3 regions of the Zobellella sp. An-6 genome follow, and region 3 is predicted to be linked to each of the others. Evidence: predicted binding sites of a transcription regulator. Region 3 holds the regulator's gene; each other region holds the start of a gene.

Region 1 (10,422 bases), 3.1 Mb from region 3:
GATGTAGGCGGTCAGGGCCTTCACCGGATCCCGGTATTCGATAAAGGGGACGGACGCCGCCAGCAAGGGCTCGGTCACGCTTTCCAGCACCGCCCGGTAGAGTTTTTCCTTGCTGCCGAAATAGTAGTAGATGTTGGGCTTGGGTAATTGGGCCAGTTCGGCGATATCGGCGGTTTTGGTGGCGGCATAGCCGTTCTCGGCAAAAATCCGGCTGGCGGCACGGATGATCTTTTCTTCGTTCTTGACTCTGATCCGGGACATACGGGGTTTCAGGCTCCAGGCCATTAGATTGAAAATTTATTTTTGCTAACCATACCGGAATCCCGTAAAAATTAATAAAAAAAAGCGCCCACCGAAGCGGGCGCGTAAAAATGAGTAACCAAGGTTACCCCTCGACCAAAACAACGCGTTACTGCACAAAGCTGCCGAACTAGCCGCAATCCGCGACCAGTTCGGCCAATTTTATTCCTGCAACCGCACAGGCCTCATCCACGTCCGACTGATCACCGCTGATGCCGACGGCACCCAGCAGACGGTTGGCCTCGTCACGGATCAGCACTCCGCCGGGCACCGGTACTATGTTGCCCTGGGCCAGCACGTTGACCGCCGACATGAAGGCCGGCCGGGCCGCGGCCATCTCTGCCAGACCACGGGAGCTGCGCCCCAGGGCGATGGCACCCCAGGCCTTGCCGATGGCGATGTCCGGCCGCAGCAGGCTGGAGCCGTCCTGGCGTTGCAAGGACACCAGCCTGCCGGCATTATCCAGCACGGCGACGGTCAGCGGCGCCGCACCCACCTCTAGCCCGTACTGTAAGGCACCGCGCGTAATCGTCAGTGCCTGCTCAAGTGTAACTGTACTCATTACCTGGACTCCCTGTCAGCTGTAACACTGGCTCTAAATTGAGTACTAATAAAACACATAAAAGACACAATGTTAAGATCATTTGTATACATTTAATGTAAAAATAAATTTTCCGTTACCTCTTCGGCCTCTTGATAATGGCCGAATGGGTCTTAATACCCATTCACCCATAGATGGCACATCAATTGCTTAAATGAGAGACAGATCGGCCCGTGGCCCGGTATTGTGGAGACAAGCATGTTGGATTTAAGAGAGGTTTCGCCGCTTAACTGGTTTATGTGCTGGTTACTGCTGAGCTGTACCCTGGTGACCCTGTTACCGGATAGCCTCTTTGCCGGTAGCTTCGGCCTCTGGCTGGCCGATTACCGCTTGCTGTTCGTGCTGGGCATGGTGGTGTCCGCTTCCTATTTCCTCGCCCATGCTGCCATACTGCTGTTTCAACACGTGTTTTATCGCAAGCAACGACTGGTAAGGCAAAAACTGCTGAAGGAAGTGCTGGATTATCTGGATGCGGGTGAAAAGGCGGTACTGCGGGAATTCGTGATCCAACGCAAGAGCGTCATAAAACTGCCGGTCACCGAGCCAGCCGTCAAAAATTTGTTGGAGCAGGGCATACTGACCTATGCCTATGGCGAGCCCGTTGAGCCAGGTCTCAACGCCATCAAGCCACTGATGATTACTCTGGAAGCTCGTCCCCTGCTCACCTTCAAGGCACTGGGCCTCAATCCCGCCAACATGACCGAGGAGCAGAAAAACCTGATCCTCAACACCAGGCCAAAATACGCCTACAAGCAGCTGGGCCGGAACTGAATACCCCGGCCTGGGCCGGGGCGCCACCGGCTCAGCCGGAGGTTCTTTCCTTCAGGTAACCTTCGTAATCCGGGATACGGATGCTGAAATCCCGACTCATCTGAGAGCTGTCCATCAACATGTCGGCGGTGGCGATATTGGTCGCCACCGGGATATTCCACACCGTGGCCAGGCGCAGCAGGGCCTTGACGTCGGGGTCGTGAGGCACGGCGTTGAGTGGGTCCCAGAAAAAGATCAGCACGTCTATTTTGCCCTCGGCGATCATGGCGCCCAGTTGCTGATCACCCCCCATGGGGCCGGACAGCAGGCAGCGCACCGGCAACCCGACCTTGCGGCTGAGCATGGTACCCGTGGTACCGGTGGCGTAGAGGTGGTGCAGCTTCAGCTGTTCGGCCCGGCTGGCCACCCACTCCAGGAGTTGCTCTTTCATATGGTCGTGAGCCACCAGCGCGACATTCTTGTGGGGCGGCAGGGTTCTTTGAGTATTTTTCATCGCTATCGACATCCTTGCTAAAGTCTGGGTCCATAGTATCCAAAGCCGGGGCGGATGAGCAGCCCCCAAACGGAAAAAGCCCCGGCCGGGCTGTGGGTTCCTGTGCGCGATCCGAGCTCAGCCGTCGTCGACAACCCGGGCCTGCCGGTAGCGCTGAATACCAGCCCGGTCGATAAGTCCGAGCAGGGTTACGAACCCGCCCATCCACTCCTCGTTTCCAGGCGGTTAACTAACTGATCCCAATGGTGCTTCAGCGAGCGTCCCCCACCGACGCCACATCGGCGATGGCCTTCTTGAGGCCGGGGATACCCTCCATTTCCAAGGATGGGGTTGCCTTGATCATCTCTTCGGTATCTTCTCCGATGCACAGCCGGCCAAGCCCTGCAGGTTGGGGATGCCTTGAAGGAACAGGATGAATTCGAGCAGGTCATCGGCTCGTTACCCAGCACCTCATTGAGGTGGGAAATGATCTTGGGCTCCCTGTCATCGAGCAGGGCGCCTGGCAGTGAAAAGTCTTCTAAAAACGGAGCAGGGGAGAATGGAGCAGCGGGGTTTCAGGCAACTTCGTAGTAAAGCTGGGTCTTGGCGTTTTCTTCCGCCAGTATGGCCATGGCCACCGGGATGCACTTGCCACACTGGGAACCTGTGCCCAGCTCACGCTTCAGTTGCTTGAACTCGGTGCTGCCTTCGGCAATAGCCTGTTTAAGCTGACGTTCGGTAATGCCTTTACACAGACACACGTACATAAGAGAAATCCTCCGCCTCGATGGAATAAATCTAAATGATAGTGGTTATCAATGCAAGCCATTATTTGCCGAAAAAAACCGCTCAGATCACATACTCGGGCTGGGCCGTCAGCTCCTCCCAAGCCTGGTACATGGTCAGAAACACCCGGCCATTCAGCCGCTCGAGCAGGGCGCTTTGCCGCAGCCGGTCCATCACCGGCCCCTTGACCTCGGCCAGGTGAAAACCGATGCCGGCCAGACGCAGTCGCTCGTTGATCATCTGCAGACTATCCAGGGCGGAAGCATCGATGCGGTTGATGGCACTGCACTGCAACACCAGGTGCCGCACCTCGGGACGCAGGCTCACCAGGGTGGCGACGATGTTTTCCAACTGGCCGGCATTGGCGAAGTAGAGGCTCTCGTCCACCCGCAGGCAGAGCAGGCTTCGGTCCAACTCCACCCGGTGACGCAGCCGGTTGCGGAAATGCTCGGTACCGGCGATGAGGCCGACCTCGGCCCAGTGCGGTTTATAGCTGTGGTAAAGGTGCAGCAGCAGGGAAGCAGCAATGCCGGCCAGCAGTCCCAACTCGACGTTCACCACCAGAGTCACCAGGAAGGTCAGGCCGAGGGCGGCAAAGTCGGTGCGGGAGTAGCGCCAGATGTGGCGAAACTGGCGCCAGTCCAACAGCCCCAGCACGGCCACCACTATGGTCGCGGCCAGCACCGCCTTGGGCAGGACACTGAGCCAGGGAGCGAGCCAGAGGCCGGCCAGCGCTATCCCAACGGCGGTGTAGATGCCGGCCGCCGGGGTCTGGGCCCCGGCATCGAAATTGACCACGGAGCGGGCGAAGCCGCCGGTCACCGGCATGCCGCCGGACAGGCCGGCGGCGATATTGGAAACCCCCAGGCCGATCAGCTCCTGGTTGGCGGAAATCCGCTGGCGGCGTTTGGCCGCCAAGGTCTGCCCCACCGAGACCGACTCCACAAAACCCACCAAGGCCAACAGCAGCGACGGCACGATCAGGGCCTGCCAGGGCAGTCCGGACCACTGCGGCCAGCTCCAGGCAGGCAGCCCTGATGGCACCTCGCCCACCAGGGCGACGCCCAGCACGCCCAAATCGAGCCCCCACGACAACAGCATGCCGGCTATCACCAGCAAGGCCGGCGTCAAGCGCACCAGGGCAGTGGCCAGCCCCTCGCCCAACCCCAGACGCAACAGCACGCCCTGCAGTCGGTAGCGGGACCAGAGCAGCAGCGTCAGGCTGGCCGCCGACATCACCACCGTGGCCAGGGTAATGGCATCCCACTGCCGCACCAGGGAGCCCAGGGCCAGCAACTGATGCCCCTCCAGCCCCACCCCCAGCAGCGGGCCCAACTGGCTGAGGGTGATCAGCAGGGCCGAGGCGCTGATAAAGCCCGACATCACCGGATGGCTGATAAAATGGGCGACAAAGCCCAGCCGCAACAGCCCGAACAACAGCAGCCAACCGCCACTCATCAGGGCCAGAACCAGGGCGCCATTCAGGTAATGCACCCCGTCGAGTTGCAGTTGCCCCAGGGTGGAGGCCGTCATCAGCGACAGCACCGCCACCGGCCCGACCGAGAGGGTGCGGCTCGAGCCGAAGACCCCATAGGCCAGCAACGGCAATATGCTGGCGTAGAGCCCCGCTTCCGGCGGCAATCCGGCCAGCATGGCATAGGCCAGCGACTGGGGGATCAGCATCAGGGTGACGATCAGCGCCGCCCCCAGATCCTGGACCAGGGTCGGCCTGTCGTAGTGACGACACCAGTCGAACAGCGGCAACGGCACGGCTCAGCCCTTGAAGCGGGCGTCGAGCAACGGGGCCATCGGTGACAGGTCATAACCGGCCCGGGCGGCGGTGGTAAGCAGCTCCGCCGCCGTCTGCCGGGAGGACTGAGCCAGGGCCCAGAGGGTGATGGAGCGGGTACCGCTGCGGCAAAAGGCCAGCACCGGCTGCTCGGTAGCGGCCAAGGCCTGCTCGAAGGCCTGGATGGCCTCAGGAGTGAAGTTGCCGGAGGCGATAGGGATCCAGAGCCACTCAAAGCCCTGCTCCCGAGCCTGGGCAGCCAGCACCTCGGCCGCCGGCTGCCCCTCCACCTCACCATCGGGCCTGTTGCAGATCAGGGTCCCGAAGCCTCTGGCCCTCAACAGGGGCAAATCTTCCTCGGTGATTTGATCCGCCACCGCGAAGGTGGCGGTCACTTGCCTGATATCCATGGTAGCGCCTCGCTCTGAAATGACGACGGCGTCCTGAGCTTGCCAGCTTCGGGACAACAGTCTAATTAAATTAGACTATTCTAATAATAAATCGGCATGCAAGCCCTGAAACGCAAAAAGGAGGCCGAAGCCTCCTTTTTTTAGCGATTGCCGGATCTCGATTACTCGATGATCTTGGCAACAACGCCGGCGCCAACGGTGCGGCCGCCTTCACGGATAGCGAAGCGCAGGCCGTCTTCCATCGCGATCGGGGCGATCAGGGTCACCACCATCTTGATGTTGTCGCCCGGCATTACCATCTCAACGCCTTCCGGCAGTTCGATGGTGCCGGTCACGTCGGTGGTACGGAAGTAGAACTGCGGACGGTAGCCCTTGAAGAACGGGGTGTGACGACCACCTTCTTCCTTGGACAGCACGTACACTTCGGATTCGAACTTGGTGTGCGGCTTGATGGAGCCGGGCTTGGCCAGAACCTGGCCACGCTCAACTTCTTCACGCTTGGTACCACGCAGCAGGGCACCGATGTTCTCACCGGCACGGCCTTCGTCCAGCAGCTTACGGAACATCTCGACGCCGGTACAGGTGGTGGTGACGGTGTCTTTGATACCGACGATTTCGATGGTATCACCCACTTTCACGATACCGCGCTCAACACGACCGGTTACCACGGTACCACGGCCCTGGATGGAGAACACGTCTTCGATCGGCATCAGGAAGGCACCGTCGATGGCACGCTCGGGCTCGGGGATGTAGGTATCCAGGGCGTTGGCCAGCTCCAGGATCTTCTCTTCCCACTGGGGGTCGCCTTCCAGGCCTTTCAGGGCGGAACCCTGGATGACCGGAATGTCGTCGCCCGGGAAGTCGTACTCGGACAGCAGCTCGCGCACTTCCATTTCTACCAGCTCGAGCAGCTCTTCGTCGTCGACCATGTCACACTTGTTCATGAACACGACGATGTAGGGTACGCCTACCTGGCGGGCCAGCAGGATGTGCTCACGGGTTTGCGGCATGGGGCCGTCGGTAGCGGCAACCACCAGGATGGCGCCGTCCATCTGGGCCGCACCGGTGATCATGTTTTTCACGTAGTCGGCGTGGCCGGGGCAGTCAACGTGAGCGTAGTGACGGCTTTCGGTGTCGTACTCAACGTGAGAAGCGGCGATGGTGATACCACGGGCTTTTTCTTCCGGCGCGTTGTCGATTTGGTCGAATGCGCGGGCAGCACCACCGAATTTCTTGGCCAGCACGTTGGTGATGGCGGCGGTCAGAGTGGTTTTGCCATGGTCAACGTGGCCGATGGTACCGACGTTAACGTGCGGTTTTTTACGTTCAAATTTTTCTTTAGACACGACCTAGTCCTTCCTAGTTTGATCCCACCCGCAACACGGGTGGGGAGTTAAAACAAAGATTAATTAACCTTTACGAGAAGCGATAACCGCCTCTGCCATGTTCGCAGGCACTTCGGCATACTTGGCAAACTCCATGGAGTAAGAAGCACGCCCCTGGGTCTGGGAACGCAGGTCGGTGGCGTAGCCGAACATTTCGGACAGCGGAACCAAAGCATTGACAATCTTGCCGGTAGGACCGTCTTCCATGCCTTCGATGATGCCGCGACGGCGGTTAACATCACCGATCACATCACCCATGTACTCTTCCGGCGTTTCTACTTCAACCTTCATCATCGGCTCAAGCAGCGCAGGGTTGCACTTCATGAAACCGGCTTTGAACGCCATGGAACCGGCGATCTTAAAGGCCATTTCTGAAGAGTCAACATCGTGGTAGGAACCATCGTACAGAGTGATCTTGATGTCTTCGATCGGATAACCGGCCAGCACGCCCTGCTTCATCTGCTCCTGAATGCCCTTGTCAACGGCGGGGATGTATTCCTTCGGAATCACACCACCGACAACGGCGTTCTCGAACTTGTAGCCGGCACCGGCTTCTTGTGGCTCGATCTTGATCCAGACGTGACCGAACTGACCACGGCCACCGGACTGACGCACGAACTTGCCTTCCTGCTCCACGGAGCCACGGATGGTTTCGCGGTAGGCCACCTGGGGTTTACCCACGTTGGCTTCTACCTTGAACTCGCGCTTCATCCGGTCGACGATGATGTCCAGGTGCAGCTCGCCCATACCGGCGATGATGGTCTGACCGGATTCTTCGTCGGTCCACACGCGGAAAGACGGGTCTTCCTGCGCCAGACGGCCCAGGGCCAGGCCCATCTTCTCCTGGTCGGCCTTGGTTCTCGGCTCGACGGCCACGGAGATAACCGGCTCAGGGAACTCCATCCGCTCGAGAATGATAGGCGCGTCCTGGGCACACAGGGTGTCACCGGTGGTCACGTCTTTCAGACCGATGGCGGCGGCGATGTCACCGGCGCGTACTTCCTTGATCTCTTCCCGTTTGTTGGCGTGCATCTGTACGATACGGCCGAAACGCTCGCGCTTGCCCTTGACGGAGTTGAGCACGGTGTCGCCGGAGTTGATCACGCCGGAGTAGACACGGAAGAAGGTCAGGTTGCCCACGAAGGGGTCGGTCGCTATCTTGAACGCCAGGGCGGCGAAAGGTGCGGCATCGTCGGCGGTACGGCTGTCCGGCGTTTCACCGTCTTCCTTCACACCGGCGATGGCAGGTACTTCCACCGGCGACGGCAGGTAGTCGACCACCACGTCCAGCATGGCCTGTACGCCCTTGTTCTTGAACGCGGAACCACAGGTCACCAGGATGACTTCGTTGTTCAGTACCCGGCTGCGCAGCGCGGACTTGATCTCTTCCTCGCTCAGTGCGCCTTCTTCCAGGTACTTCTCCATCAGCTCTTCATTGGCTTCGGCGGCGGCTTCCACCAGGTTCTGGTGCCACTCTTCGGCCAGCTCCTGCATCTCTGCAGGGATGTCGTGGTATTCAAAGCTGGTGCCGTTGTCTTCGTCGTTCCAGTCGATGGCTTTCATCTTGACCAGGTCGACCACGCCACGGAAGCCCTCTTCGGCGCCGATCGGCAGCTGTACCGGTACCGGTACACCCTTCAGGCGGCTCTGGATCTGAGACACCACGCGCAGGAAGTTGGCACCGGTACGGTCCATCTTGTTGACGAAGGCAATACGCGGTACGTGATACTTATTGGCCTGACGCCATACGGTCTCGGACTGGGGCTGCACGCCACCCACCGCACAGTACACCATGACGGCACCGTCGAGCACCCGCATGGAACGTTCTACTTCGATGGTGAAGTCAACGTGTCCGGGGGTGTCGATGATGTTGATACGGTGCTGGGGATACTGGTGCGCCATACCGTCCCAGAAACAGGTGGTAGCAGCAGAGGTAATGGTAATACCACGCTCCTGCTCCTGCTCCATCCAGTCCATGGTAGCTGCGCCATCATGCACTTCACCGATCTTATGGTTTACACCGGTGTAGAACAGAATACGCTCGGTAGTCGTCGTCTTACCGGCGTCGATGTGAGCACTGATACCGATGTTACGATAGCGCTCAATTGGGGTTGTACGAGCCACAATGATATCCTCTTGCTAAGGTCAGCTGTCCTTAGTCAGCAACCGAAGGGGCGCGGCCTTGACCGCGCCCATCCAATTACCAGCGATAGTGTGCGAACGCTTTGTTTGCTTCGGCCATACGGTGCACGTCTTCACGCTTCTTAACCGCGGAGCCTTTGTTTTCAGCCGCATCCAGCAGCTCGCCAGCCAGACGCTGAGCCATGGATTTTTCACCACGCTTACGGGCGGCGTCGACCAACCAGCGCATGGCCAGGGCATTACGACGCACGGGGCGTACTTCAACCGGAACCTGGTAGGTAGAACCACCCACCCGGCGGGATTTCACTTCAACAGTAGGACGAACGTTGTCCAGGGCCTCTTCGAACAGAGCCAGTTGCTCCTTGCTGGTTTTGGCAGCAACGATGTCCAAAGCACCATAAACAATCTTTTCAGAGGTAGATTTCTTACCGTCTACCATTACTACGTTTACGAACTTCGCCAGCAGTTCGGATCCGAACTTGGGATCCGGCAGGATTTTACGCTGGCCGATTACGCGACGTCTTGGCATTGCAAACTCTCCGTAACTTCAGGGATAACCCAAAACACAGGTTAAAAAATAAAATGTTTGGCCTTACTTAACGGAGAACCATTAAGCCTTGGGCTTCTTGGCGCCGTACTTGGAACGGCCTTGGCGACGAGCGGAAACACCAGAGGTGTCCAGTGCGCCACGCACGGTGTGGTAACGAACACCGGGCAAATCTTTAACACGGCCACCGCGGATCAGCACCACGGAGTGCTCTTGCAGGTTGTGACCTTCACCACCGATGTAAGAGTTCACCTCGAAACCGTTGGTCAGACGAACACGGCACACCTTACGCAGTGCGGAGTTCGGCTTCTTCGGGGTGGTGGTGTACACGCGGGTGCATACGCCGCGTTTCTGCGGGCAAGCTTCCAGCGCCGGAACGTTGCTCTTGGCTACGTTCTTTTGACGCGGTTTGCGCACCAGCTGGTTAATTGTTGCCATTAACAGCTCCTGAAAAATATCGTTCTACAGTTGTGAAAAATCCATCCCCGAAAGCGGGGACGCAAAATTCTATGCTTGCCTCGATTTTGAGTCAAGATTTATACAATTCCCGTCGGTGATTTCTCCCCCGCCTCACCAGGCCTGGGGGCTGCCCAGCTCCGCCACCAGCGTGACCAGCCCCGCCATGGTCAGGGGCTGCCCCAGGGCGGCGTGCAGCCCCCTGGCTTGCAGATCCTCCTGCATCACATATAGACCACCGGCCTCGGCCAAAGGTTGCAGCCGTGCCTGCCAGGCCGGCGCCGCCACCGCGATGACGGCATCCTGCCATAACAATAGCCGATCTCCGACCTGCATATAACACAGGGCCTGGGCCAGGGTGTGATGGTTCAGTGGGGAGTCCTTGACCGTATGCAGCATAGTCACCTCAAAAACTCAGTCGCACGTCGTAACCGGCCAGGTGCAGCTGCAGCTCGGGCAGCGTCAGCGCGCTGGCCTCGATGACCAGTTCGGTTCCGTTCAGTCCGCGCTCCGCCAGCGACTCGGCGCAGACGTAAACCGCCTCGATATCGTACAGCTCGAGCAGACCGAAGGTCGGCGCATGGTGGCGGCCCAGCACGGCGGCGGGATCCTGCCCCGCCAGCAGCTGGTAGACACCATCGCCGATAAAGAACACCGCGATGTCCTCGCTCAGGGCCGAGGTGGCCAGGACCGCATCCAGCCCTTCCCGGCCGGAGGCCGAGCCATGGGGCGGGGTACGAAAAATAAAGGCGATTCGGTTCAT
Region 2 (10,422 bases), 3.0 Mb from region 3:
GGGGGTCCCCACCAGCAGCAGCCAGCTGAAGAACCTGGTGCTGGACGTGGACCACAACAGCGCGCTGATCGTCATTCATACCAGCCCCGGGGCCGCCCAGCTGATCGCCCGCATGCTCGACTCCCTGGGCAAGGCAGAAGGCATTCTCGGCACTATCGCCGGCGACGATACCATCTTCATCACCCCCACCAAGGACACCCCCATAGAAACCCTGTTTCAGAGTGTGCTGGACCTGTTCGAACAGTACGTCTGACGCCTGCGGCGAACTGGACGCTGGACGTAAATGGTAAAGGCTGCGGACTCCTTGCCAAGGGTCAGCAGCCTTTTTATTTGGTTGATTCCTTCACTGCATCAACCAACGGCTCGATCGGCTTAAAGCTTATAGCTTACCGCCTCCGGCGCCGGTTATTCCCCTTGCCTTTCCAGCCACTCTTCCGACGGGGCGAAAAACGCCGAGCCGGTCTCGGTCTGGGTGAACAGCGTCAGGTGATCGAAGTGGCCGGCCGGGTCGGCCCGGAACATGCTGTCCAGCATGAGGGTGAAGTGTCGCGGGGTATTGCAGCAGGAGATGAACACTAATCCCTGCTCCGCGGCCGTGCCCCAGGGCATGCTCTGGCGCAGTATCTCCATGCTGTTGCCCGCCTCGTCCTTCAGGTTGGTGCGCCTGGTGTGGGCGGTGGGCGGCTTCTTGTCCGAGTCGTACTCGATGTTTTCGACCTTGGTGCGGCCATATACGTCTTCCTGGGACGTCACCGACAGCCGCTGCCACTTGGCCAGGTTATGCCTGTAGTGCTGCACATGAACATAGCTGCCCCCAGCAAAGGGGCCTTCCGCCACCAACGCCACCTCGGCCCTGTGCTCCCCTTGGGGATTCTCGGTACCGTCCACGAAGCCGGTAAAGTCACGGCTATCCAGATAGCGGAACCCCTGGCGCTCGTACTTGAGCACCGCCTTGTCGGCCAGCAGGGCCATCAGCCGCTGCACGGCGATATGGGCTACGTCCAGCCGATCGGCGCGCAATTGAAAGAAGAGATCGAAGGGGGTTTCGGGTGCGATCCGCTTGCCTTCCTGCTGGGCCGGGAAGGGCGCCAGCTCGCTCGGCCGGGCCCGGGGATAGAGCCCGTCCCAGGCCCGCTCGCCCACCGCCACCAGGCCGGAAAAGGCGGCGTCCGGATATGCCTGGGCCAGTTCACGCCACAGGGTCGGCACCTCGGCCAGGGCGGCACGCACCGCCGCCTGACAACCGGGCAGGATGTCGAACATCAGGTAATAAGCATGGAGGTTGGGTTCGGCGCAAATGCCGGCTTGTGCTGTCATCGCCTGCTCTCTCGGTCATTCATGATGACCCAGTATAACGCGAGCCATATGGCGACAGGCAAGCGCTTAGCGGGCCGAGACTCGGTCCCCCTGTCCCGAGCCTCGTCAGGCTACGGCGCGCTGGCCCCGGGTATCGGGGAAAAAGGTCAAGGCATGGGACTCCACGCTCACGTTGACCTGGCTCACCGCCGGCAGGGGTTCGTTGATGCTCACATCCAGCTGCAATCCTGCACATTCCACCAGGCAGCGGGTATGGGCACCGAGAAACTGTTGCTCCAGCACCCGGCCGTTACCCTGCTCGGTGGGGGATAGCTGGATCTGGCGGGGCCGCAGCAGCAGCTGCCCGCGGGTGCCGGGCTCGGCGTTGAGCACCGCCTGGCTGGCGATGACGCCTATGGCGGTCATCAGGGTGCGGCTGTCGAGTACGGTGGCGGGCACATAGTTGGCCTGCCCCAGAAAATCGGCCACGAAACGATTCTGGGGGTGCTGGTACAAGGTCTGGGGCCGCCCCACCTGCTCGATATGGCCGGCCCGGAACAGGGCCAGCTTGTCGGAAAAGGCAAAGGCCTCTTCCTTGCTGTGGGTGACGAAGATGGCGCTGATCCCCTGCCCCTTGAGCAGGGAGCGGATCTCGCCAATCAGCCGCATCCGCACCTGGGTGTCGATATTGGAAAAGGGCTCGTCCAGCAGCATCAGGCCGGGCTGGCAGATAAGCGCACGGGCGATGGCCACCCGTTGTTGCTGACCGCCGGAGAGCTGGTGTGGATAACGGCTACCCAGCTCCGCCAGGTTGACCAGCTCCAGGGCCTCTTCTACCCGGCTCTGGATACGCGCCTTGTTCTTCTCCTTGCTCTGCAGGCCGAAGGCCACGTTCTGGGCCACGTTCAGGTGCGGGAACAGGGCATAGTCCTGGAAAATCATGCCGATGTTGCGCCGCTCCGGTACCACTGCCACGCCCGCACCGTTCATCTGCCGGCCATGGATATAAATCTCCCCCCGGGTCACCGGCAGCAGCCCGGCCACCGCCTTCAACAGGGTGGTCTTGCCACAACCGCTGGCTCCCAGCAGGCACATGATTTCATTCTCGGCCACCGACAGGCAGAGGTTATCCAGTACGGGCTTACCGTTGTAGCTACAGCGAATGCCGTTTACTTCCAATGCCGCCATCAGTGATGCTGCTCCAATGATCGGTTCAAGAAAATCAGCGGGATCAGGCCAACCAGCACTATCACGATGGCCGGCAAGGCGCCCCGTTCAAGCTGCTCATCGGACACGAACTGATATACGTAGGTCGCCAGGGTCTGGAAATTGAAGGGCCTGAGCAGGAGTGCCGCCGGCAGTTCCTTCATGCACTCGATAAACACCAGCAGGGCGCCCGCCAGCATCCCCTTGCGAATAAGCGGCATGTGCACCTTCAGGATCATGGTGCCGGGGCCGTAGCCCATGGTCTGGGTCACCATATCGAGGGACGGCGACACCTTGTTGATGCTGCTTTCCACCGCCCCCACCGCCATGGCGCCGAAGCGTACCAGGTAGCCGAAGGCGATGGCAGTCATGGTGCCGGTCAGCATCAGGCCGGGTTCGGTCAGCCCCAACCACAGAGCGAGGTCGTTGATGGCAAAGTCGAGGGTGGTCAGCGGCACCAGTACCCCTATCGCCAGCACCGTACCAGGCAAGGCATAGCCCATGGATGCCAGTCGCATGGGCAGCACCGTATAGGCCTTGCCTTTCAGACGGTGGGTCATGCCCAGCAGCAGCGCCATCATCAGCGCAATAGCCGCCACCAGGGTCGACAGCAGCAGGCTGTTGAGGCTGTACTCGAAGAAACGGGCGTTCCAGGCCTGCTCAAAATATTGCACCGCATGGTAGCAAAGGATCAGGAAGGGCAACAGAAAACCGAGCAGCACCAGCCCCCAACAGAACAGCAGAGCCGCCAGGCGGGCCACCCCGGTCAGCCGATAGCCGGTTTCCTGCTCATGGCCCATGTTTTTCTGGAACACCTGCTGGCGCTTCCGACTGATGCGTTCCAGGCTCAACAGCAACATCACCACCAGCAACATCATAGCGGCTATCTTGGCGGCGGCATTGAGACTGCCGTAGCCCAGCCAGGTATCGTATACCGCCGTGGTCAGGGTATTGATCGCAAAGAAGTGTACGGTACCGAAATCGGCCAGGGTTTCCATCGCCACCAGCGACAACCCCACGGCGATGGAGGGGCGTGCCAGGGGCAGACTGATCCGTTTGAAACTTTGCCAGGGGGTGCAGCCCAGCAACCGGCTGGACTGGATCAGGCTGGTGGATTGCTCCAGAAAAGCGGTACGGGCCAGCAGGTAGACATAAGGGTAGAGCACCAGGCCCAATACCAGAGCGGCGCCGCCCAGGGTGCGAATGGGCGGAAAATAATAGTCGGCGGCGGACTGCCAGCCGAACCAGGCACGCAGGCTCTGTTGCACCGGGCCGGAAAAATCGAGCAAATCGGTATAGACGAAGGCCACGATATAGGATGGCATGGCCAGGGGCAGGATAAGCGCCCACTGCAGCCAGCGCTTGCCGGGGAGCTCACACATGGCCATCAGCCAGGCGGCAGGCACCCCGCAGAGCAGGCTGAAGCCCAACACCAGCAGCACCAGCCAGAAGGTATTGTTGATATAGACGGGCAGCACGGTGCGCCACAGGTGCCGGAAAATATCCTCCGCGGGCAACAGTGCTTCCACGATTAACGCCAAAATAGGCAAGGTCAGCAACAGGGCGATGCCCCAGCTGCCGACCGTCCAACCAAGTCTTTTCATCTACCACTCAAACGGGGGAACGGGCCCCCGTCTTTTTACAGATCGTATTGGACTTCGTCCATCAGTTGGATGGCTTCTTTTGCATGTTTTGCGACTTCGGTCAGCGGCAGCTCATCCGCCTTGAAATCCCCCCAGCTCTTAACCAGTTCGGACGGCTCCACGCCCGGCTTGACCGGATACTCGTGATTGGCGGAGGCGTACAGATGCTGGGCCTGATCACCGGCCAGGTATTCCATCAGCTTGACCGCGGCTTCCTTGTTCTTGGCGTGCTTGGTCAGGGCCACGGCGGAAATGTTCACGTGAGTGCCCCTGTCTCCCTGGTTGGGGAAATTGACCACGGCCGCTTCGGCCCAGTCACGCTGGCTGTCGTCGTTAAGCATGGCGCCGTAGTAGTAGCTGTTGCCCAGGGCGTAGTCGCACACACCGTCACGGATGGCCTTGACCTGATCCCGGTCGCCGCCCTGGGGTTTCTGTGCCAGATTGGCCTTGAGGCCTTCCAGCCATTGCTTGGTGTATTCGGTGCCGTGCTCGGCAATCATGGAAGCGGTCAGGGCCACGTTGTAGGCGTGCTTGCCGCTGCGGGTACAAACCTTGCCCTTGTACTTGGGATCGGCCAGCTCTTCATAGGTGATGTCGGTCTTGCCCACGCGCTCGGCGGAGCTGTAGATCACACGGGCACGGCTGGTCAGGGCGAACCACTTGCCATCCGGATCCCGGTACTGGGCCGGGATATTCTGCTCCAGCACTTCGCTCTGCACCGGCTGGGTCAGATCCTTGTCCACCACGTCCATCAGGCGGCTGATGTCCACGGTCAGCACCAGATCCGCCGGTGACAGGCGACCCTCCCGCTCCAGACGCTCGCCCATGCCGTCGGGGATGTTGACCAGGTTGACCTGGATGCCGGTTTCCTTGGTGAACTCGTCGACGATGGGCTTGATCAGGAAGTCCTGACGATTGGAGTAAACGTTGACTTCTTCGGCGAAGGCCTGAGCGGCAACGCTGGACACAAGCAGGGCGGCGGCAGACAGGAACAACTTGTTAGACATCATCCAGATTCCCTTTGGTTGAGTGAGAATAATTAACGTTTAGGAGTATAACCGGGTTCGCATGGGAATCAACAGCTAAGCCGCATCTAAATAATAAAAATTGTTATCTGCAATAAGGTTCGCCATCCTCCCGGTTTTTCCTTGCGCCAGATCAAGGCGGCATAACAAAAAAAGGGAGACCCAACGGGTCTCCCAAAACCAGGCTCGGCAGCCTCGTCAAGTCATGGAATTCAGTTCTGCTTCACGGTAACGAACTCGGGGTAGGCATCGATACCGCAGTCGATCATGTCCATGCCGGACATTTCTTCCTCTTCGGTCACGCGGATACCCATCACCTGCTTCAGCACATACCATACCAGCAGGCTGGCGCAGAAGACCCAGGCACCGATGACCACTATGCCGGCCAGCTGGGCCCACAGGGTGGCGCCCTCATTGGCCACCGGCACCAACAGCAGGCCGAAGATGCCACACACACCGTGCACGGAGATGGCACCGACGGGATCATCGATACGCAGCTTGTCCAGGCTCACGATGGCATAGACCACCAGCACGCCGGCCAGCAAACCGATACAGGCGGCCCACAGGTGGCCAGGCGACAGCGGATCGGCGGTAATGGCCACCAGACCGGCCAGGGCGCCGTTGAGGATCATGGTCAGATCCGCCTTGCCCCAGGTCATCTTGGTGACGAAGAGGGCGCCGATGGCACCGGCGGCGGCGGCGGCGTTGGTGTTGACGAAAATCTTGGCCACGGCGGTGGAGTTTTCCATATCGGACACCAGCAGCTGGGAACCGCCGTTGAAACCGAACCAACCCATCCACAGGATAAAGGTGCCCAGGGTCGCCAGCGGCATGTTGGAGCCGGGGATCGGGTGGATTTCACCGTTCTTGCCGTACTTGCCTTTACGGGCACCCAGCAGCAGCACCCCTGCCAGGGCGGCGGCGGCACCGGCCATGTGCACTATGCCGGAACCGGCGAAATCGGTGAAGCCCCACGCGGACAGGAAGCCGCCGCCCCAGGTCCAGTAACCTTCCAGCGGGTAGATAAAACCGGTCAGCACCACACAGAAGGCGAGGAAGGCCCACAGCTTCATGCGCTCGGCCACGGCACCGGAGACGATGGACATGGCGGTGGCCACAAACACCACCTGGAAGAAGAAGTCGGATTCCAGGGCGTGGTCGGCATCATCAGCCTGAGCGCCGATCAGACCGCCCAGGCTCGGCAGCCAGCCGCCTTCGGCGTTGTCCACGTACATGATGTGGTAGCCGACCAACAGGTACATGGTACAGGCGATGGCGAACAGCAGAATGTTCTTGGTCAGGATTTCGGTGGTGTTCTTGGCGCGGACCAGGCCCGCTTCCAGCATGGCAAAGCCCGCCGCCATCCACATCACCAGCACACCGGACATCAGGAAATAAAAGGTGTCCAGGGCAAACTTCATTTCGGTCAATGCATCCATCATGCGTTCCCTCGCTTAAATCGCTTCTACGTCGCGCTCACCGGTGCGGATCCGCACGGTTTGCAGCAGGTCAAATACAAAAATCTTGCCGTCGCCGATCTTGCCGGTGTAGGCGGTTTCCGAGATGGCCTCGATTACCCGCTCCACCTGATCGGACTGGGTCGCGATTTCCAGCTTGATCTTGGGCAGGAAATCCACGGTATACTCGGCGCCCCGATAGAGTTCGGTGTGCCCTTTCTGGCGGCCAAATCCCTTCACTTCCGACACCGTCATGCCGTCGATGCCCACCTCGGCCAGGGCCGAACGCACGTCGTCGAGTTTGAACGGTTTGATAATGGCGCAGATCATCTTCATGGCTAGCTCCGTGTTTTAAGCCTGTGACCCTTGGCTATAAACAATCTCTGTGCCAACTTTTTTATTATTTATTTTTCATATAGTTAGAATATGCAGGCTGGCCCCAACCAAGGACGGAATGTTATCTTGGTGCAGACTTGAACAGGAAGGCACCAAAATGGTGCGTCGGAGAAAGGCATGTTGGAAATATCGGCCCGGGTGCATATCCCCGAGCGGGAACTGGAATTCCTGACCATGAGGGCCGGCGGCCCCGGCGGCCAGCACGTCAACAAGACCGACTCGGCGGTGCAGCTGCGCTTCGACTACGCCAATAGTCCAAGTTTGCCCGACAGTTACAAGACGGCCCTGGGCGAGATGAAGGACAGCCGAATACTGCCGTCCGGCTGGATACTGATCCGCTGCGAATCCGATCGCAGCCAGTTGATGAACAAGGAAACCGCCAAGGCCGCCCTGGTGGCCCTGCTGCAGCAGGCCGGCCGCCCCATCAAGGTGCGCCGGGCCACCAAACCGGGCAAGGCCGCCAGGGCCCGCCGGATGGACAGCAAGACCCACAGGGGTAAAATCAAGAGCGGCCGGGGGAAGATCAAGCTGTAAGCGGGAAGCCTGATGCGGGAAGCTGCCCGAGCCGGCTGAGGTTTATATGTTGTGCCTGTGGCCTGGGCAGGCAGAAAAAGATCCGATCGAGACCAAATCCACAGCCAACATCGGGCAGCTTTATCCGTCCAGCCTACCGCGTCAAGCTTGAATAAACGCCCGCCATTGCTCCAGCACCCGGGCCAGATCGTCCAGGCCGCAGCCGGCAAACAGCTCGTCGTCGTAATAGGCCATGCCTTCTTCCAGTTGGTCGCCCTCGAACGCCAGGCTATGGGCCGCGAGCTCGGCATCGTCCCGGCTCAGCAACAACGTGAACTCGGCGTAAACTCTCCTGAACTCCTCGTCCTGGCGCGCCTCGAGCCGCCGGATCTGCGCCAGCAGAGCGCTCGCCTCCGCCGGCGTCACCTCATCGGTCAGCCACTGTCCGAAGGCCTCATGGCCCATGGAAAAACGCGCCCGGCACACCCCGGTCAGATCCCGGAAAAACTCAAAATCCATCGCTGCCCCCAGTAAAAAGAACGCTATTCTACCCGCCGGCGCGCGGACCGAACAGCCGGGATCGGTCCTTGCAGGGCGCGCCACAGCTTGAGGCCGGTCACCCAGAAGGGACGCAGGATCAGAGTGCTCATCCGCTGATAGCGCTCGTTGTCCCTGGGGCCGACACCGAACTGCAACGGCTCGGGCCGGGCCGTCGTCACGTACAGGGTGCCGAACAGCCAGTCCCAGACCGACAGATTGGTGCCGAAGTTATGGTTGAAATGGCGTGGATCACGGCTGTGGTGGATCTGATGCTGGGCCGGGCTGTTGATCAGATGTTCGATCCGCGGACCAAAGGACAGCCAGACATGCGTGTGTCGGAGATTGGCCGCCAGCGAATTGAAGATCAGCACCAGGTAGCTGGCACCAAACAGGGTGTATTTGCCGACCTTGCCTCCGCTCAGGTAGAAGAACAGTCCCGCAAACAGCGCCAGGGCGGTCCCCTTGCACAGTTTCTCGGCCAGCTTCTCCACGATGTGCACTCGACTGGCGGTAAAGGGCACCATGACGGTGGCGGAATGGTGCACCTTGTGAAACTCCCACAGCCAGCGGCAGTGAAAGGCCCTGTGCACCCAGTAATGCACGCAGTCGGCTACCAGAAAGGCGCCCAGTCCATAGCCCAGCATCAGGCCGGTGCTGTCCCCCGCCCAGGGCCTGGCTCCCCACAACTCGTCCAGCAGCCCCCGGACGTCGGCGGAACGCAACAGGTAGGGATCCAGCCAGGCCAGCACCGGCAACACCAGGGCCAGGTGCAGCAGGGCGCGAACAAAATAATACTGATAGTCGAGGCGGGCAGAGGGGTGCCACCACACCTCGCTGCCCCCCAGATAGTGCCAGAAGCCGTTCGCCTGGGTATAACCCAGGCACCGCTGCCGGCGGTACAGCCCGTAGGCCACCAGCGTGGAGATAGCAAAGAAGAAAAGCCCCATGCGCCCATTCAGATCGAACAGGCCGGTGAACTTGTGCCAGAGTGGTAGCCAGAGCAGGCCATAGAGGGCGTCGGCCAGGGCCGAAAACTGTTCCATACAACGATATCGTCCATCAAGCGAACACCCTCGTGGCGTCGCATCCGACGTATTCTAAAAAAAACTTACTCTCAATTCCATTCTGCTTTCACCACGATGTACCCCGTTGTCATGCCCCCAGGATGCAGCAAGGGGACCGGCGGTCCGGCACGAACGGACATCATTAAAACGCAAAAAGCCAGCCCGGAGGCTGGCTTTTTCTTCAAGGTATTCTAACTGGCGCTCAGATGGCCTGTTGGAAGATCACGGTATCGGCCTTCTCCAGGTAGCTGTCCAGCTCGTCGAAGTTCAGGTAACGGTAGGTGTCCGCCGCCGTGGCGTTCAGCTCCTTGGCGTACTCCAGGTACTCCGCCACCGTCGGCAGCTTGCCGTGGATCGCCGCCACCGCCGCCAGCTCGGCCGACGCCAGGTAGACGTTGGCGCCCTTGCCCAGGCGGTTGGGGAAGTTGCGGGTGGAGGTGGACACCACCGTGCTGTTGTCCGCCACCCGCGCCTGGTTGCCCATGCACAGGGAGCAGCCCGGGATCTCGATGCGGGCACCGACCCGGCCGAAGATGCCGTAGTAGCCCTCGGCGGTCAGCTGGTCCTTGTCCATCTTGGTCGGCGGCGCCACCCACAGCCGGGTCGGCAGCTGGCCCTTGTACTTGTCCAGCAGCTTGCCGGCGGCACGGAAGTGGCCGATGTTGGTCATGCAGGAGCCGATGAACACCTCTTCAATCTGCTCGCCCTGCACCTCGGACAGCAGGCGGGCGTCATCCGGATCGTTGGGCGCGCACAGGATGGGCTCCTTGATCTCGCTCATGTCGATTTCCAGCACGTGGGCGTATTCGGCGTCGGCGTCCGCAGCCATCAGCTCCGGGTTGGCCAGCCACTCCTCCATGCCCTTGATGCGCCGCTCCAGGGTGCGCCGGTCGCCATAGCCTTCGGCGATCATCCACTTCAGCATCACGATGTTGGAGTTCAGGTACTCGGCGATCGGCTCCTGGTCCAGCTTGATGGTACAGCCGGCGGCGGAGCGCTCGGCGGTGGCATCGGCCAGCTCGAACGCCTGCTCCACCTTCAGTTGGGGCAGCCCTTCGATTTCCAGCACCCGGCCGGAGAATTCGTTGATCTTGCCTTCCTTGGCCACGGTCAGCAGGCCGTGCTTGATGCCGTAGTAGGGAATGGCGTGCACCAGGTCGCGCAGGGTGATGCCGGGCTGCATCTCGCCCTTGAAGCGCACCAGCACCGACTCGGGCATGTCCAGCGGCATCACGCCGGTGGCGGCGGCGAAGGCCACCAGGCCGGAGCCCGCCGGGAAGGA
Region 3 (10,422 bases):
GGAATACTACGATCCGCTGTCCATGACCCTGATGGAAAAACCTGTTATCTTGCTCTATTCGCCCGATGGCCAGCCCCAGTGGCGATTGCGGGGAGACGAAGGCATCATCAATACCGGCGACAACGCGGTGATGGTCGGCAATGTGGTCGGCCGGGGCCTGCTTCCGGACGCCCTGGTGGAAACCCTGACCACCGAATACCTGGAACTGGATTTTATCAACAACCAGCTGCGCTCCAACCGGGACGTGCAGTTGAGCAGCCCGCACTACCAGGCCCAGGGCCAGGGCCTGCTGGGCACCCTTGATCAACAGACGGTGGAACTACTGCATGAAACCCGGGCAACTTACTTCAATCCTTAGCGTGGGCGGCCTGCTGGCCCTGGGCCTGGGCCTGGCCGAGGCCAGGGAATCGGACTTCCGCCAGCCGGTCACCATCGACGCCGGACGCCAGCTGGTGGAACTGGCCGACAACAAGGTGACCTTCAGCGATCAGGTGGTGGTCAAGCAGGGCACCATAGACGTACGTGCCGACCGGCTGGTGGTGATCCGCACCGAGCAGGGTCTGCAGTCCATGACCGCCCACGGTTCCCCGGCCACCTATAACCAGATCCTGGACAACGGCCGGCCGGTTCAGGCCGAAGCGCGGGAGATCCACTACGACATGCGCGCCCGCACCATTACCCTGCTGCAGGATGCCAAACTGCAGCAGAACGACAACATCGTCACCGGCTATCGCATCCGCTACCACATCGATAGGGAGCAGATGGAGGCGGAAAGCCAGGGCGGCCAGGACCGGGTCACCACCATCTTCCTGCCCGAGCAACTGCAGAACCTCGACAACCAGGAACAGGACCAGGATTGAGCATGGCGACACTCAAAGCACGCGGCCTGCAGAAAAGCTACAAGGGACGCCAGGTAGTGGCCGACGTCAGCCTGACCGTCAACACCGGCCAGATCGTCGGCCTGCTCGGCCCCAATGGCGCCGGCAAGACCACCTCCTTCTACATGATAGTGGGCCTGGTGCAGCGAGATGCGGGCAGTATCACCATCGATGACCAGGACATCAGCCTCAATCCCATGCACCTGCGGGCGCGGGCCGGTATCGGCTATCTGCCCCAGGAAGCCTCCATCTTCCGCCGTCTGAGCGTGGCCGACAACCTGATGGCGGTGCTGGAAACCCGCAAGGATCTGGACGCCATTGGCCGCGACGAGAAAATGGAGCTATTACTGGAAGAGTTTAATATTACTCATATCCGCGACAGCCTGGGGATGAGCCTGTCCGGTGGTGAACGGCGTCGAGTGGAAATCGCGCGGGCCCTGGCGGCCGATCCTCGCTTCATCCTGCTGGATGAGCCCTTCGCCGGGGTGGACCCGATTTCGGTCATCGACATCAAGAAGATTATTCTGCACCTGCGCGATCGCGGCCTCGGCGTGTTGATTACCGATCACAATGTGCGGGAAACCCTGGATGTGTGTGAACGGGCTTATATCGTCAGCCATGGTCATCGCATCGCCGCCGGCACCCCGGCCGAGATCCTCGCCGACGAGCAGGTCAAGAAAGTCTATCTTGGTGAACAATTCAGCCTCTGAGCAGGCTCCGTATCATGACAGTGCGGTCGATATAGAAGGACTTTTTTAAAAGATGAAGCCAACTCTTCAGTTACGTTTGGGCCAGCAGCTGACCATGACACCCCAGTTGCAACAGGCGATCCGTCTGCTGCAACTCTCCAGCCTGGAGCTGCAGCAGGAGATCCAGCAAGCCCTGGAGAGCAACCCGTTACTGGAGCAGGAAGAGCCGGAAACCATCGACGTGGCCGAGCCCCGCCACGAAGAGCAGATGGCCGCCGATACCGCCATGGAGCAGAGCCAGCTGTCCGACGAGCTGCCCATGGACACCAACTGGGAAGAGCTCTATACCGCTTCTTCCGGCGCCGGCGGCGGCCTGCCCGAAGGCGCCGAGGACACCGTCTACCAGGGTGAGACCACCGAAACCCTGCAGGATTACCTGCTGTGGCAGATGCGTCTCACCCCCTTCAGCGACACCGATCAGGCCATCGCCCTGGCCATCATCGATGCCATCGACGAGGCCGGCTACCTCACCATAGACGTGCCCGACATCCTCGAAGCGGTGACCGGCGACGAACTGGACATCGAGGCGGACGAGGTGGAGGCGGTGCTCAAGCGCATCCAGCACTTCGACCCCATAGGGGTGGCGGCCCGCAGTGTACAGGAATGCCTGCGCATCCAGCTTGAGCAGTTCCCCCCCGATACTCCCTGGCTGCAGCAAGCCCGGGAGGTGATCAACCAGCACATGGATCTGCTCGGCAACCGTGACTACCGCACCCTACAGCGCAAGGCCAAGCTGAAGGAGGAAGAGCTCAAGGAAGTGCTGGCGCTGATCCAGCAGCTCGAACCCAGACCCGGTCATACCGTCATCCAGAGCAGCTCCGAATACGTGATCCCCGACGTGGTAGTGACCAAACGCAACGGCGCCTGGGTGGCGGAGCTGAACCCGGAGGCCATGCCGAAAGTGAAGCTGAACCAGACCTATGCCGCCATGGCCCGGCAACCGCGCAACAACGAGGATGGCCAGTTTATCCGCAACCATCTGCAGGATGCCAAATGGTTCCTCAAGAGCCTGGAAAGCCGAAATGAGACCCTGCTCAAGGTTGCCAATTGTATTGTCGAGCAACAACAGGCATTCTTTGAGTATGGCGAGGAAGCGATGAAGCCCATGGTGCTGAACCATGTGGCCGAGGCGGTGGAAATGCACGAGTCCACCATCTCGCGGGTAACCACCCAGAAGTTCCTGCACACCCCTCGGGGGGTGTTCGAGTTGAAGTACTTCTTCTCCAGCCATGTGGGAACCGACGACGGTGGCGAATGCTCCTCGACGGCGATTCGCGCCCTGATCAAGAAACTGGTCGGGGCGGAAAACCCGGCCAAGCCGCTGAGCGACAGCAAGATCGCCCAGTTGCTGGCCGAACAGGGGATACAGGTGGCCAGGCGAACCATCGCCAAGTACCGGGAGTCACTGGCCATCCCCCCTTCCAATCAGCGTAAACGCCTGGTTTAAAGGCAGACCAAGAAGGAAGACGTTATGCAAATAAACCTGACTGGACACCATGTGGAAATCACGGACTCACTGCGTGACTATGTGAACAGCAAATTTTCCAAGCTGGAGCGTCACTTCGACCACATTACCAATGCGCACGTCATCCTCAACGTGGAAAAACTGCAACAGATCGCCGAAGCCAAGCTGAACGTCAGTGGCGGCGAAGTCTTCGCCAACTCCCAGCACGAAGACATGTACGCGGCCATCGACGGCTTGATCGACAAGCTGGATCGCCAGATCATCAAACACAAAGAGAAACTCAAGCAAAAATAACCATGGAAGTCGCCGACATACTGAGCAGGGACTGCACTCGCAGTGCGGTTCCCTGCACAAGCAAGAAACGAGCTCTGGAAATCATCAGTGAGCTGGCCGCCCAACACCTGAACATCAGCAGCCAGCAGCTGTTCGATTGCCTGCTGGCCCGGGAAAAAATGGGCAGCACCGGCATCGGCAATGGTATCGCCATTCCCCATGGCCGTATCAGCGATGACAACAAGGCGACCGCCGTACTACTCACCTTTGCCGAGCCGGTGGAGTTCGATGCCATCGACAACCAGCCGGTCGGCCTGGTTTTTGCCCTGCTTGTTCCCGAGCAGGAGTGCAAACAGCACCTCAAGACGCTGTCATTGATTGCCGAAAAGCTCAGCAACAAGCAGGTGTGCAAACAGCTGCGCCAGGCCGGCAGCGATGACGAACTCTATCAGATCATGATCTCCGCCTGAGGATAGCGCCATGCAGCTGGTGATCGTCAGTGGTCGTTCCGGTTCGGGTAAAACCGTGGCCCTGCGAGTACTCGAGGATTTGGGCTATTACTGCGTCGATAACCTCCCCGTCGAGCTATTGCCGGAGCTGGTACAGATGCGCCGGCACAAGCCGGGCGAAGTGGCGGTCAGCATCGACGTGCGCAACCTGCCCGACAGCCCCGACAAGCTGGAAGCCTGCCTGGCCGAAGTCAGCGCCATGGAAGGAGTCAGCCTGTCCAGCATCTTTATCGATGCCGACAACGCCGCCCTGATCCGTCGCTTTGGCGATACCCGCCGGCTGCATCCCCTGTCCCGCCACAGCCTGACCCTGGACGAGGCGATCCGGGAAGAGACTCACCTGCTGGCCCCCCTGTCTTCCGCGGCGGATCTGCGCATCGATACCTCCAGCCTCAGCATCCATGATCTGAGCGAGATCATCCGCGAACGCATCCTCGGCAAGAAGGAGCGGGAACTGAACTGGGTGTTCGAGTCGTTCGGCTACAAGTATGGGGTGTCCAAGGACGCCGACTTCGTGTTCGATGCCCGCTTCCTGCCCAATCCCCACTGGATTGCGGAGCTGCGCCCCTTCACCGGGCTCGACGAGCCGGTGGCCAACTATCTGGCCGGGCAGCCCGAGGTGATGAAATACCTGTGGCAGATAGAAAACTTGCTGACCACCTGGATGCCGCATCTGGAGCGCAACAATCGCAGCTATGTCACCGTGGCCATCGGCTGTACCGGCGGCCAGCACAGATCGGTATTTATCGCCGAGCAACTCGCCCGGGTATTCAGGCAGATGGGGAAGAATGTGCAACTTCGTCACAGAACACTGGAAAAACGCAATGCCGAGAATTGAACGGGATCTGGAAATCGTTAACAAACTGGGACTGCATGCCCGGGCCGCCATCCAGCTGGTCCAATTAACGCAACAATTCGATGCTATCGTCACCGTCTGTAACCAGGACAAGCAGGCCCCGGCCAGCAGCGTGATGGGACTCCTGATGCTGGAAACCGCCCAGGGCCACGCCATCCGGGTGGTGGCCGAAGGACCGGACGCGGAGGCGGCGATGGAGGCCGTGGCCCGGCTGGTGGCCGACCGTTTCAACGAATCAGAATAAGACACTCTCTCCGTCCCTCGACCCGGAGCCCGGATGACCGAGCCACTAGACCAACCCAGGACGCCAGATCAGCTGGATAGCATCACTCAGGCCCTGAACAGCGGCATGTTCGTGCATGTGAGGCGCATGTTGCAGCAGATGCGCCCGGGTGATGTGGCCTGGCTACTCGAATCCTCCCCCTCGCCCAGCCGCAAGGTGTTGTGGCAGCTGGTCGATCCCGACGACTACGGCGAGATCCTGGAGGAGCTGTCGGAAGAGGTACGTGAAGGCATCATCCGGCTGATGGATCCGGACAAGCTGGCCATCGCCCTGGAGGACATGGAGTCGGACGATCTGGCCTATGTGCTGCGGGATCTGCCCGAACAGCTGTTCAACCAGGTACTGGACCGGATGGACGAGCAGGACAGGCAGCGGGCCGAACAGGCCCTGTCCTATCCGGAAGACACCGCCGGCTCCCTGATGAACACCGAGTTCATCACCCTGCGGCCTGACGTGACCATAGACGTGGTGCTGCGCTACCTGCGCCGCCACAGCGAGCTGCCCGAAGGCACCGATACCCTCTATGTGGTAGATCAGCACAACCGCCTGCTGGGGGACATGTCCCTGGCCAGCCTGGTGGTGCAGGCGCCCACCGCCACGGTGGCGGAAGTAATGGATACCTCGGTGGAAGCCATTCCGCTGACCATGTCCGACACCGAGGTGGCCAACCTGTTCGAACGCCATGACTGGCTGTCGGCGCCGGTGGTGGACGAGGAACGCCGCCTGTTGGGCCGGATCACCATCGACGACGTGGTGGACATCATCCGGGAGGAAGGGGAACACTCCATGATGGGCATGGCCAAGATGGCCGACGACGAAGATACCTTCGCGCCGGTGCTGACCAGCGCCCGCCGCCGCTCCGTCTGGCTCACCGTCAACCTCTGCACGGCCCTGGCCGCCGCCAGCGTGTCCAATATGTTCGAAGAGACCCTGGCCCAGTTGGCCACCCTGGCGATACTGATGACCATAGTGCCGTCGATGGGCGGCATCGCCGGCAACCAGACCCTGGCGCTGGTGATCCGCGGCATGGCGGTGGGCCATATCGGCGACAGCAATGCCCGCTGGCTGCTGGCCAAGGAGGCCATGGTGGGCCTGATCAACGGTATGCTGTGGGCGCTGATGATCGCCCTGGTGGTCAGCCTGTGGAAAGGCAGCTGGCAGATCGGCCTGGTGATAGCGGCGGCCATGTTCATCAACCTGTCGGTGGCGGGCATGGCCGGCGCCATGATCCCGCTGGCGATGCGCAAGCTCAACATAGATCCGGCTCTGGCCGGCTCCATGGCCCTGACCACCATCACCGATATCGTCGGCCTGCTGTCCTTTCTGGGACTGTCGACACTGATCCTGCTGAACTGAAGCCGGAAGCCGGAAGCCGGAAGCCGGAAGCCTTAAGACTGCCACCTCGGCCATGGACGACAAAGGGCCGCATAGGCGGCCCTTTCTTATCGCTTCCAGCTTCACGCTTCCGGCTTTCTTTATTGCCCTGCGATCTTCATCTGCTCGATCAGTACGGAGCCGGTCTGCAGGCTGGAGCGGGTTTCCACGTCGGTGCCGATGGCCTGGATGCCGGCGAACATCTCCTTCAGGTTACCGGCGATGGTGATCTCCTCCACCGGGTAGGCGATTTCGCCGTTTTCCACCCAGAAGCCGGCGGCGCCACGGGAATAGTCGCCGGTGACGATGTTGACCCCCTGGCCCATCATCTCGGTCACCAGCAGGCCGGAGCCCATCAGCTTCAGCAGTTGCTCCAGACTCTGGCCGCTGCTCGACACCCGCCAGTTGTGGATACCACCGGCGTGGCCGGTGAGCGGCAATCCCAGCTTGCGTGCCGAGTAGCTGGTCAGCAGGTAGCTCCTGAGCTCGCCCCCTTCGATGATATGACGGTCGTGAGTACGCACCCCTTCGTTGTCGAAGGGGGCGCTGGCCAGGCCTTTGTCCAGATGCGGCTGCTCATGAATGTCGAGCCAGTCCGGGAAAATGCGGTTGCCGAGGGCATCGAGCAGAAAGGAAGACTTGCGGTAGAGGTTGCCGCCGCTGATCCCCATTACCAGATGTCCGAACAGGCCCGAAGCCACATCCGGATGGAATAGCACCGGCGCCCGGGTGGTGCCGATCTTGCGCCCGCCCAGGCGTCCCAGGGTGCGGCTGATCGCCTCGTCCGCCACCCGCTCCGGGGTCCAGAGATCCTCGAAGCTGCGTGCCGAGGTGTAACCGTACTCCCGCTGCATGTCACCGTCCTGCTCGCCGATCAGCACACAGCTCAGGCCGAAGCGGCTGCCGGTATAGCCCTTGATGAAACCGTGGCTGTTGCCATACACCTTGATGCCCAGGTTGCTGGAAAAGCTGGCCCCATCGGACTGCTTGATGCGGCTGTCCCGTCCCAGGGCATGTCGCTCGCAGCGCAGCGCCAGCTCGATGCCATCCGCCGGCTCCAGGGACTGGGGAAAGCACAGCGCCAGCTCCGGTGCGTCCCAGGCCAGTTCTGCGGCCTCGGCGATGCCGGCGAAGGGATCCACTGTGGTGTAGCGGGAAATGTCCAGTGCCGCCGCCACGGTGCGGGCGATGGCGTCGGGGCGCAGATCGGAGGTGGAGGCCGACCCCTTGCGTCCCTCCCGATAGACAGCTATCCCCAAGGCGCCGTCCTTGTTGAACTCGATGTTTTCCAGTTCGCCGTTGCGGGTATTGACCGACAGGCCGGTCTGCTTGCTGATGGACACTTCCGCCGCCTCGGCCCCCAGTCGCTTGGCCGCTTCCAGGGCTTGCTCTACCGCCAGTTCGAGCTGGCGCTGTTCGGTTTGAATCTCTTCCGGGGTCATAATCAAATCGCTGGCTCTGTTTGGAGTTAGCATAACAGACCCCTGCGCCCCTTGGGAGAAGCTGGTACTATATATGTAAATCTTTGTTGAGACGGAAACGCCATGCGCCACCACGACGAGCAGCCCGACCACGATGACGACATCGAGTGGGTCAGTAAGAGCGAAATGAAGCGGGAAAGCCACGCCCTGCAACAACTGGGGGAGTCCCTGGTCAAACTCAAGCCCAGCGAGCTGGCCAAGGTGCCGCTGGACGAAGAGCTGCAGGACGCCATCGCCCTGGCGCACCGCCTCGGCAACAAGCGGGAGGCCCTGCGCCGGCACCTGCAGTTTATCGGCAAGCTGATGCGCAGCCGGGACGTGTCCGCCATCCAGGAAGCCCTGGCCGCCTTCGATCACAAGAGCGCCCTGGCCAACGCCCATTTCCACAAGCTGGAGCTATGGCGGGATCGGCTGATCAGGGAAGGAGACAAGGGGGTGGACGCCCTGCTGGCGGAATACCGGGAGCTGGATCGACAGAAGCTGCGGCAGCTGGCCCGCCAGGGTCGCAAGGAGCTGGCCGCCAACCTGCCTCCCAAGGCGTTCCGTGAGCTGTTCCAATACCTGAAGCAGCACATAGTGCAGTGAACAACATAACGGGAGCCGTGGCTCCCGTTATGACTTATGAGGTAAAGCATTCAACGGCTCAGAAGCACATGTCCGCCGGTTTTTTACCCATTTTTTTCTGAATGGCGCATTCGCGGTTATCCACGCCGTCGCCTTGCGCCATTTCCTGCACCACGGGTTGCCGCATGTCCAGCACGGTACCGGCCTGCACCGGCATCAACATCAACCCAAGAACAGAGGCGAAGGCTATCGATAGCAAGGTTTTCATCTTTATTGCCTCCAGATATTACCGCATCAGCGGCAACAATGATTAGACCCAGGTCCCTGCCCCATTCACACAAAAAAAGCCTTTCCACTAATGGTTGATAATTGACCACCCCAATTATTGGGTGCCCCCGACGGTCATGCGATCCAGCTTGAGGGTCGGTTGCCCCACCCCCACCGGCACGCTCTGGCCATCCTTGCCGCACACCCCAACCCCGGTATCCAGGGCCAGATCGTTACCCACCATGGACACCTGGCTCATGGCCTCGGGACCGTTGCCGATCAGGGTCGCACCCTTGATCGGCGCGGTCAGCTTGCCATCCTCGATCAGATAGGCCTCGGAGGCCGAGAACACGAAACGGCCGGAGGTGATGTCCACCTGGCCACCGCCGAAATTGGGCGCATAGATGCCTTTCTTCACGCTGCGGATGATCTCTTCCGGCGGCGTCTGCCCCGGCAGCATGTAGGTGTTGGTCATGCGCGGCATCGGCAGGTGGGCATAGGACTCGCGCCGGCCGTTACCGGTCGGCGCCATCTGCATCAGCCGGGCATTGAGCTTGTCCTGCATGTAGCCCTTGAGGATACCGTTCTCGATCAGCACGTTGTAGCCACTGGCTGTGCCCTCGTCGTCGATGGAGAGCGATCCCCGCCGGTTGGCCAGGGTGCCGTCGTCCACTATGGTGCACAGGGGCGAGGCCACCCGCTCACCGATGCGGCCGGAATAGGCGGAGGAGCCCTTGCGGTTGAAATCGCCTTCCAGGCCGTGGCCCACCGCCTCGTGCAGCAGCACCCCTGGCCAGCCGGCGCCCAGCACTACCGGCATGGTGCCGGCGGGGGCGTCCACCGCCTCCAGGTTGACCAGGGCCTGGCGCACCGCCTCCTTCACATAGCCCAGGGCCCGGGGCTGACCGTCCACTTCCTCCAGGAAATAGTCGTAGCCGACCCGGCCGCCGCCGCCGCTGCCGCCCCGTTCCCGCCGGCCGTTGCGCTCCGCCAGCACCGAGCAGTTGAGCCGCACCAGGGGACGCAGGTCCGTAGCCAGGGTACCGTCGGTGGCCAGCACCAGGATTTCCTCGTACACCCCGGAGATCGAGGCGATCACCTGGGTCACCGCCGGATCCAGGCTGCGGGCGAAGGCGTCCATCTGCTGCAGCAGGGCGATCTTCTGCTCCCGCCCCAGGCTGTCGAGGGGATTGAGTCCCAGGTAGCGGGCGGTCACCGGCTGCTCCCGGCCAATCTGGAAGCGGCCGTCGCCGCCATGCTCGGCGATGCCGCGGGCGGCGCTCACCGCCTGATCCAGGGCGGCGGCGGTGAGTTCATCGGAGTAGGCGAAGCCGGTCTTTTCGCCGCTGACGGCCCTGACCCCCACGCCCTGCTCGATGTTGTAACTGCCGTCCTTGACGATGCCGTCTTCCAGCACCCAGGACTCGTGCACGCTGTTCTGGAAGTAGAGATCGGCGAAATCGATCTGGTGCCGGCACAGGCGAGCCAGTTGGGCATCCAGCAGGGCCATGTCCAGGTCGTTGGGGGCCAGCAGGCTGCGGTTGATCTGTTCAATACTCATGCTTTGTCTCTCCAAACCGCGCTCAGGCGGGCGTGTTGGGCCACCGGCATCTGCCGACGGATGCTGGCCAGTCGTTCCGGATCCAGGGGAGCAACGATCAGTCCCTCCCCCTTCGGCAGGCAGGCCTGGATGTCCCCCCAGGGATCCAGGATCAGGGAATGC

The links. Region 3 encodes sigma-54, which starts transcription at its own class of promoters, with help from an activator protein. Its sites were predicted from a motif close to TGGCACNGTTTTNGCTT; they were not measured.
Region 1: the regulator sigma-54 is predicted to act here: its motif matches at 1,037-1,053, upstream of ACT7DK_RS02865 (superinfection exclusion B family protein).
Region 2: the regulator sigma-54 is predicted to act here: its motif matches at 7,002-7,018, upstream of ACT7DK_RS03095 (P-II family nitrogen regulator).

The regions. Positions count from the first base shown of each region.
Region 1 is NZ_CP199259.1:619,267-629,688, reverse strand. Features, by position in the region: gene ACT7DK_RS02875 (TetR/AcrR family transcriptional regulator) at 1-261, opposite strand, end outside; gene ACT7DK_RS02870 (GlcG/HbpS family heme-binding protein) at 431-862, opposite strand; gene ACT7DK_RS02865 (superinfection exclusion B family protein) at 1,100-1,672, shown strand; gene ACT7DK_RS02860 (methylglyoxal synthase) at 1,704-2,165, opposite strand; gene ACT7DK_RS02855 (bacterioferritin-associated ferredoxin) at 2,720-2,911, opposite strand; gene ACT7DK_RS02850 (SulP family inorganic anion transporter) at 2,994-4,700, opposite strand; gene ACT7DK_RS02845 (TIGR01244 family sulfur transferase) at 4,704-5,129, opposite strand; gene tuf (elongation factor Tu) at 5,291-6,475, opposite strand; gene fusA (elongation factor G) at 6,539-8,638, opposite strand; gene rpsG (30S ribosomal protein S7) at 8,715-9,185, opposite strand; gene rpsL (30S ribosomal protein S12) at 9,267-9,641, opposite strand; gene tusB (sulfurtransferase complex subunit TusB) at 9,774-10,058, opposite strand; gene tusC (sulfurtransferase complex subunit TusC) at 10,066-10,422, opposite strand; gene tusD (sulfurtransferase complex subunit TusD) at 10,422-10,422, opposite strand, start outside.
Region 2 is NZ_CP199259.1:682,595-693,016, reverse strand. Features, by position in the region: gene argR (transcriptional regulator ArgR) at 1-253, shown strand, start outside; gene ACT7DK_RS03120 (Dyp-type peroxidase) at 406-1,317, opposite strand; gene ACT7DK_RS03115 (ABC transporter ATP-binding protein) at 1,423-2,484, opposite strand; gene ACT7DK_RS03110 (ABC transporter permease) at 2,484-4,106, opposite strand; gene ACT7DK_RS03105 (Fe(3+) ABC transporter substrate-binding protein) at 4,142-5,155, opposite strand; gene ACT7DK_RS03100 (ammonium transporter) at 5,383-6,609, opposite strand; gene ACT7DK_RS03095 (P-II family nitrogen regulator) at 6,625-6,963, opposite strand; gene arfB (alternative ribosome rescue aminoacyl-tRNA hydrolase ArfB) at 7,141-7,557, shown strand; gene ACT7DK_RS03085 (YacL family protein) at 7,699-8,055, opposite strand; gene ACT7DK_RS03080 (sterol desaturase family protein) at 8,079-9,119, opposite strand; gene acnB (bifunctional aconitate hydratase 2/2-methylisocitrate dehydratase) at 9,343-10,422, opposite strand, start outside.
Region 3 is NZ_CP199259.1:3,724,258-3,734,679, forward strand. Features, by position in the region: gene lptC (LPS export ABC transporter periplasmic protein LptC) at 1-358, shown strand, start outside; gene lptA (lipopolysaccharide transport periplasmic protein LptA) at 327-860, shown strand; gene lptB (LPS export ABC transporter ATP-binding protein) at 863-1,588, shown strand; gene ACT7DK_RS17450 (RNA polymerase factor sigma-54) at 1,641-3,074, shown strand; gene hpf (ribosome hibernation promoting factor) at 3,099-3,386, shown strand; gene ptsN (PTS IIA-like nitrogen regulatory protein PtsN) at 3,389-3,835, shown strand; gene rapZ (RNase adapter RapZ) at 3,846-4,712, shown strand; gene ACT7DK_RS17470 (HPr family phosphocarrier protein) at 4,699-4,974, shown strand; gene mgtE (magnesium transporter) at 5,008-6,369, shown strand; gene pmbA (metalloprotease PmbA) at 6,489-7,829, opposite strand; gene yjgA (ribosome biogenesis factor YjgA) at 7,932-8,453, shown strand; gene ACT7DK_RS17490 (hypothetical protein) at 8,512-8,700, opposite strand; gene tldD (metalloprotease TldD) at 8,815-10,260, opposite strand; gene ACT7DK_RS17500 (carbon-nitrogen hydrolase family protein) at 10,257-10,422, opposite strand, start outside.